DNA from 3 places in the Arsenophonus endosymbiont of Crataerina pallida genome. Region 3 is predicted to be linked to each of the others. Evidence: predicted binding sites of a transcription regulator. Region 3 holds the regulator's gene; each other region holds the start of a gene.

Region 1 (2,284 bases), 730 kb from region 3:
TCTATATCTTCTGCATATTTTTTAAATAGATGCTTATAGGTTGGCAAAGTTTTATTAATTGCAGTAATAAAAGAAAGCGTATCAAAATAGTCAAAAGTAGCAACATGGCCAAAATATTTTTCATCTAAACGTGTTAAAAGTTCTTCTTCATTACTTTTATTGAAGAAGTCTAACATTGCTGCATAGCGACGACAATAGAATTTTCTAAGGTATAATCAATTTTCCCTTCGGCTAGCAGTTGCAATAACTCAGTCGCATTATAATGACTGGTTTCTTCCCATTGAAGATTTGGATATTTTTGCTTCAACTGTTGCAGCGTATTAGCGTTTACTGAATCAGTGGCAACGACAAACTTTCCTTTTACATCGTTCAAAGAGCGTGGACGACTTACCCCTTTGCGATAAATTAGCTGCTGGGAAACGGTATAGTAGACAGGGCCAGGCTGTGCTTTATCGAGGCGCTTCTCATTATAAAGAAGTCCTGCAGTAATAAAGTCACTATTACCGTTTTCAAGGTCATTAAAAAGTTGATTGATATTTGAACGTACATTGATATGTAGCTTTACGCCAAGGTAATCGGCAAAGCGTTTAGTCAGTTCGTAATCAAATCCGCTTGCTTCTTGCTTATCGTTAAAGGACATAAGGGGTGAATTAATGGTACTTACACGTAATTCACCGCGAGAAATAATTCTCTTCACCTGGTCTTGCTGCTGGTTGGGCCACTCAATATTAAGTGTAATGACACCAACAGAAATTATAGAGACAATAACGATAACAAGATAATTAATTCTAATATTAATCAAATGGTTATATCTCGTTAGTTAAACATATTTTCTTAATTAAAATGACCAAATTATGGCCAATTTTTTAAGAGCCCGACATTCTGCTTAACAAAAGTAGAATTTGCAACTTAATTTAATCTATTTTACATATCTTTAACATTTGCGAGTGCGTGATAAATGTGCACGCAAACGGTTTCGTATTGGTTCATGATGATTTATAATAGCCTTCCAGTTTTCCTGATACATATCCTTCAGGCCAGCTTTATAAGTTAAGAGAATCTATTACTATGGAAATTCTGCGTGGCTCACCCGCTTTATCGACATTTCGCATTACTAAGCTTCTTTCCCTATGCCAGCAGCAGCAACTACCGGTTACTGACATTTATGCTGAATATGTACACTTTGCTGAACTTGGTGCGCCATTAAATCAGGATGATCGACAAAAACTAAGTCAATTGCTTCATTATGGTCCTTCATTAACTGAGCAACAGCCTGCTGGCCAGTTACTCTTGGTTACTCCTCGACCAGGCACTATTTCACCCTGGTCTTCAAAGGCAACGGATATTGCTCATAACTGTGGATTACAGCAGGTTATCCGGCTTGAGCGTGGAATTGCTTATTATATTATTTATTCCTCGCCATTGGATATATCACAATTGGATGATTTATTTGTCATTTTGCATGATCGGATGGTTGAAACTGTTTGGACTTCTTTCGAGCAAGCAGAATCACTCTTTATGCACCATAAGCCGGCACCGATGGTGACGATAGAAATATTAAAAAACGGTCGTCGTGCACTTGAATTGGCAAATATTGAATTAGGGTTAGCGTTAGCTACAGATGAAATTGATTATTTAATGGATGCCTTCCAAACATTAGAACGGGATCCAACGGATGTTGAACTCTATATGTTTGCGCAAGCTAATTCAGAACATTGTCGGCATAAAATATTTAATGCCAGTTGGGTTATTGATGGTAAATCACAACCTAATTCTTTGTTTAGTATGATAAAAAATACTTATCAACAAACGCCAGATTATATTTTATCAGCTTATAAAGATAACGCTGCCGTAATGGAAGGATTGAATATTGGGCGTTTTTTTCCTGATCCAGTAACCAGCAAGTATGATTATCATCATGAAAATGCTCATATTTTGATGAAAGTAGAGACCCATAACCACCCAACAGCTATTTCTCCTTGGCCTGGTGCTGCCACCGGTTCAGGTGGAGAAATACGTGATGAAGGGGCAACAGGGCGTGGTGCAAAGCCTAAAGCCGGCTTAGTTGGATTTGCTGTTTCTAACTTACGTATTCCAGGTTTTAAACAACCTTGGGAACAAAATTTTGGCAAACCACAGCGTATTGTTAGTGCGCTTAATATTATGCTTGATGGGCCATTGGGTGGCGCCGCTTTTAATAATGAATTTGGCCGACCCGCTTTATTAGGTTATTTTCGCACTTATGAAGAGCTAGTGAATAGTCATAATGGAGCAGAATTACGTG
Region 2 (2,284 bases), 1.6 Mb from region 3:
AAATATCGCCGGCCATTGCCAGCTAGCGCTATCGATCTGCGCTTGGGTATTGGCGGGTAAAACCCGTGGAATATTTTCCCAAAAGCCACCACCGGTTATATGGGCAATGGCATGAATATTCTGTTTTTCAATCAACGCTAGAATATTTTTAACATAGATGCGTGTTGGGGCTAATAAATGATCAGCCAGTGACTTATTTTCTAGTTGTACTGTGGCTGGATCTATTTGGTTTAACTGTAAAATTTTTCTAATTAATGAATAACCATTGGAATGGGGGCCACTAGCGCCTAACGCAATTAGGGTATCGCCAGCTTTAACTTTGCTACCATCAATAATTTTTGTTTTTTCGACCACGCCAACACAAAAACCTGCTATATCATAATCTTCACCATGATACATACCAGGCATCTCTGCTGTTTCACCGCCGACTAGAGCACAGCCTGATTGTTTACAGCCTGCTGCAATGCCTTTGATCACGCTGGTCGCTGTATCGACGGCTAGTTTACCGGTGGCGTAATAATCGAGAAAAAAGAGTGGCTCGGCACCTTGAACAATCAAATCATTAACGCACATAGCAACTAAATCAATGCCAATTGTATCATGGCGTTTTAAGTCCATTGCTAATCGCAGTTTTGTTCCGACACCATCTGTGCCTGAAACTAAGATTGGCTCACGATATTTTTGTGGTAAGGCACACAGTGCGCCAAAGCCGCCTAATCCTCCCATTACTTCTGGGCGGCGGGTTTCTTTAACAGCACCTTTAATACGTTCGACCAGTGTATTACCTGCATCGATATTGACACCAGCATCTTTATAGCTGAGAGAAATTTTATCTGTCACAGCAAGCTCCCAAGGCGATTGCATTTAGTAAAATAGATGGAAACAGAAATAATTCTACCAGCCTAAGCAAACGTTTGCGAGATACTTATTTTGGTTTTCATAATAAAACTCAAGAGCCAGCAAAAGTGAATTCCCTGCAAGAAAAACCTTAATCTATCAGTGGAACAGGTTTGAAAAAGCGCTATAATCTGATAATTTTTTATTTGTAGATGGTTTGTACTGAAGGAGAGTAGCGTGAAAATCGTTGAGGTAAAACACCCGTTAGTTAAACATAAATTGGGCTTATTGCGGGATAAAGATATTAGCACTAAACGTTTTCGTGAATTGGCCTCAGAAGTGGGCAGTCTGTTAACTTATGAAGCAACAGCAAATTTAGAAACAGAAACAATTGCAATAGAAGGATGGTGTGGGCAGGTAAACATCGAGCAAATTAAGGGAAAAAAAATTACTGTCGTGCCAATTTTACGTGCTGGATTGGGAATGATGGATGGGGTGCTGGAAAATGTTCCCAGTGCCCGTATAAGTGTTGTGGGTGTTTATCGTGATGAAAAGACGCTGGAGCCTATTCCATATTTTCAAAAGCTGGCTTCAAATATTAATGAACGGATGGCATTGGTTGTTGATCCGATGTTGGCCACAGGCGGTTCAATGATTGCCACGATTGATTTACTTAAAAAAGAGGGTTGTCATGCTATTAAAATATTGGTACTAGTTGCCGCGCCGGAAGGTATTAAGGCACTGGAAGCTGCTCATCCTGATGTTGAACTTTATACCGCATCTATTGATGATCATTTGGATGAACATGGTTATATTGTTCCTGGTTTGGGTGATGCGGGCGATAAGATATTTGGTACCAAGTGACATTTATTGTTTATGTTATTTTTTATTAATTATAGTTATTGAGAGCTAATAAGATTGGATAGAGATACCAATCTTATTAAGTTTGAATATTATTTTAAATTTAGGGCGTTAATTTTTCGGTGTTTTTTTCACTCTATTTCTATCTAACCAACGTTTTAGTCCTGCATAGGTTTTATTTAATTCAACTTTGGCATTTTCTACCGTTAGTTTGTTGTGATCAAAAACAAACTCTTGAGCGACATAATTAAAACTATAGCCGGAAGCGGGATTAGAATAGAGACTGTAATAGAACAATTTGGCTTGATTATCTGCTTTTATGATAGGGGTAATAAATTGAATAAAATTATGATCCTCTTCATTAAATTTTACAAAATCTGTTAGATGAGTTGTTAATTCATGGATTAAACTAGCGCGTTCATTATTGTCAATAAATTTATGCGTGGCAATAATGTGTTCAGCTAATTGCTGTGGGTTGGTAGTTTTGAAACTACTTGAACGATTATTAAAATTTGAAATATAGTTACAGTTTCTAATTTGATAAAGATACTCTAGGTAGTTCCGTAAATAAAGCGATGCATTATCT
Region 3 (2,284 bases):
TGCCAGTAGTGCAGCCTGCTGTCCATGATGCTGCTTAAGACAAAATATTGTAGCGATAAAATGCAGACAGTTAAGCCAATATGATGCTCATAAAATAAAAGAAACAAACGATACGATCATTAATAATGCAACTATCGCAGTACATAAACCATATTTAAAATCGGTATCCATAACCTCACCTCACTATTCTCACTGTCTTAGTCATAAATTAATTAATGAAAAATCATTAAATGTCATAATATCATACAACAATAAAAGCTATTTTCTATTATATCATCTAGTAAAGATTGATTAATACTTTTGTTTTTACTGCAAATCAGACAAAATGATCAGTTTACTGATAACTTAATTATCTATTTTTATAGATCAATAACAGTAATTTTTAAACAATAGTAAAGGAATTGGGAATGGTTCAGGAGTCTTTATAATCATGGCAACAATTAAGGATGTGGCAAAGCTTGCGGGTGTCTCAACTACCACCGTATCACATGTAATTAACAATACCCGTTTTGTCGCCGAAGAGACAAAAACGATCGTCAGGACAGCCATTAAAACACTTAATTACTCTCCCAGTGCCGTTGCTCGTAGTTTGAAAGTTAATCATACTAAATCCATTGGCTTATTAGCCACATCTAATGAAGCCCCTTACTTTGCAGAAGTCATTGAATCAGTCGAAAACAACTGTTTTAGCCAAGGATATACATTGATCCTGTGCAATTCGCACAACAACCTAAATAAGCAACAAGCCTATTTACAAATGTTAGCGCAAAAACGGGTTGATGGTTTACTTGTCATGTGCTCAGAATACCCTAACCAACTACTCCAGATGTTAGAGGAATACCGCAATATTCCAATGGTGGTGATGGATTGGGGACAAGCCCATGGTGATTTTACCGATGTCATCATTGATAATGCAGTTTATGGTGGCTATCTTGCCGGGCGTTATCTTATCGAACAAGGTCATCGTGATTTAGGTATTATCTCTGGACCATTAAAACGCAATACCGGCAATGGCCGGCGGCAAGGTTTTCTCAATGCCATGAAGGAAGCTAACATCCAGCCACATAACAAATGGATTGTCGAGGGTGATTTCGAACCCGCTTCCGGCTACGAAGCAATGAAACAAATATTAAGTCACCAACAAAAACCGACTGCCATTTTCTGTGGCGGTGATATTATGGCGATGGGGGCTATCAGCGCTGCGAATGAATTAGGAATTCGAGTGCCACAAGATATATCTATTATTGGCTACGACAATGTGCGTAATGCGCGTTTTTTTACCCCAGCATTAACTACCATTCATCAGCCCAAAGAACGTTTAGGTCAAATGGCCCTTACCATGCTGCTTGATCGCATTATTAATAAACGCCAAGATGCGCAAACGATTGAAATACACCCAGAGCTTATTGAACGTCGTTCAGTTGTCGATGGTCCATTTATTGACTACCGAAGATGATCCCTGGATTTAAACGCTATCAATCAGTTAACCATTCGGCATTGAGTGTTTCGCTATTACCTAAATAATCCAGTAGCCAACTCAATGTCGGGGAACGTTTTTCTTCATTCCATATGATACAGCACGGACTATCAGGTAAGGGTTGCTTAATCTGCAATGTCTTTAATTCATTTTTGCGGCAAAGTTGCTCTACCCGATGTTTAGGCGCAAATCCTAAACATAATCCATTTTTTAAGCATGCTAAACCACTTTCCCAATCTGGCACAATAAGCCTTTTTTGGTTATCTAATGCCCAAGTATCTCGTTTTGGTAAGTAGCGAGAAGTATCTTCTAAACATAAACTGGGATAGAGACGTAATTGTTGATCGCTAATTAGCCCGCTTATGTGTGCTAAAGGATGATTTATACTGACAACACATGACCAGGGCATAAATCCCATATCGCGGAAACTATATCTATCGCCAATCGGTGACGCACGGGTTGCACCAATTGCTATATCCACTCGGCCATCGACTAACGCCTCCCATACACCATTATAAACTTCCTGCTGAATAAAAAGTTCGATATCAGAAAAATGGCGATAAAAATCTAATATTAATTGCAATATCCTATCTGGTTTAACTACCCGATCAATGGCAATACTAAATTGTCCATGCCAGCCATTTGCAATTTGTTGACACTGATGACGAGTTTCACGCATTGTTTTAATAATATTACGCGCATTTTTAACGAAGAATTTACCAGCATCAGTAAGTACAACATCACGATAACGCCGTTCAAATAAAGGAACCGCCAACCACTCTTCCAGTTGTTTTACGGTATAACTGA

The links. Region 3 encodes PurR, which represses purine synthesis genes. Its sites were predicted from a motif close to CANGCAAACGTTTGCNTG; they were not measured.
Region 1: the regulator PurR is predicted to act here: its motif matches at 964-981, upstream of purL (phosphoribosylformylglycinamidine synthase).
Region 2: the regulator PurR is predicted to act here: its motif matches at 904-921, upstream of purM (phosphoribosylformylglycinamidine cyclo-ligase).

Annotation. Positions count from the first base shown of each region.
Region 1 covers NZ_OZ026540.1:1,532,213-1,534,496, reverse strand. The annotation lists partial or broken gene mltF (membrane-bound lytic murein transglycosylase MltF) at 1-802, opposite strand, end outside; gene purL (phosphoribosylformylglycinamidine synthase) at 1,069-2,284, shown strand, end outside.
Region 2 covers NZ_OZ026540.1:2,403,376-2,405,659, reverse strand. The annotation lists gene purM (phosphoribosylformylglycinamidine cyclo-ligase) at 1-840, opposite strand, end outside; gene upp (uracil phosphoribosyltransferase) at 1,075-1,701, shown strand; gene AACL31_RS12765 (hypothetical protein) at 1,810-2,284, opposite strand, start outside.
Region 3 covers NZ_OZ026540.1:806,087-808,370, reverse strand. The annotation lists gene purR (HTH-type transcriptional repressor PurR) at 431-1,456, shown strand; gene punR (DNA-binding transcriptional activator PunR) at 1,476-2,284, opposite strand, start outside.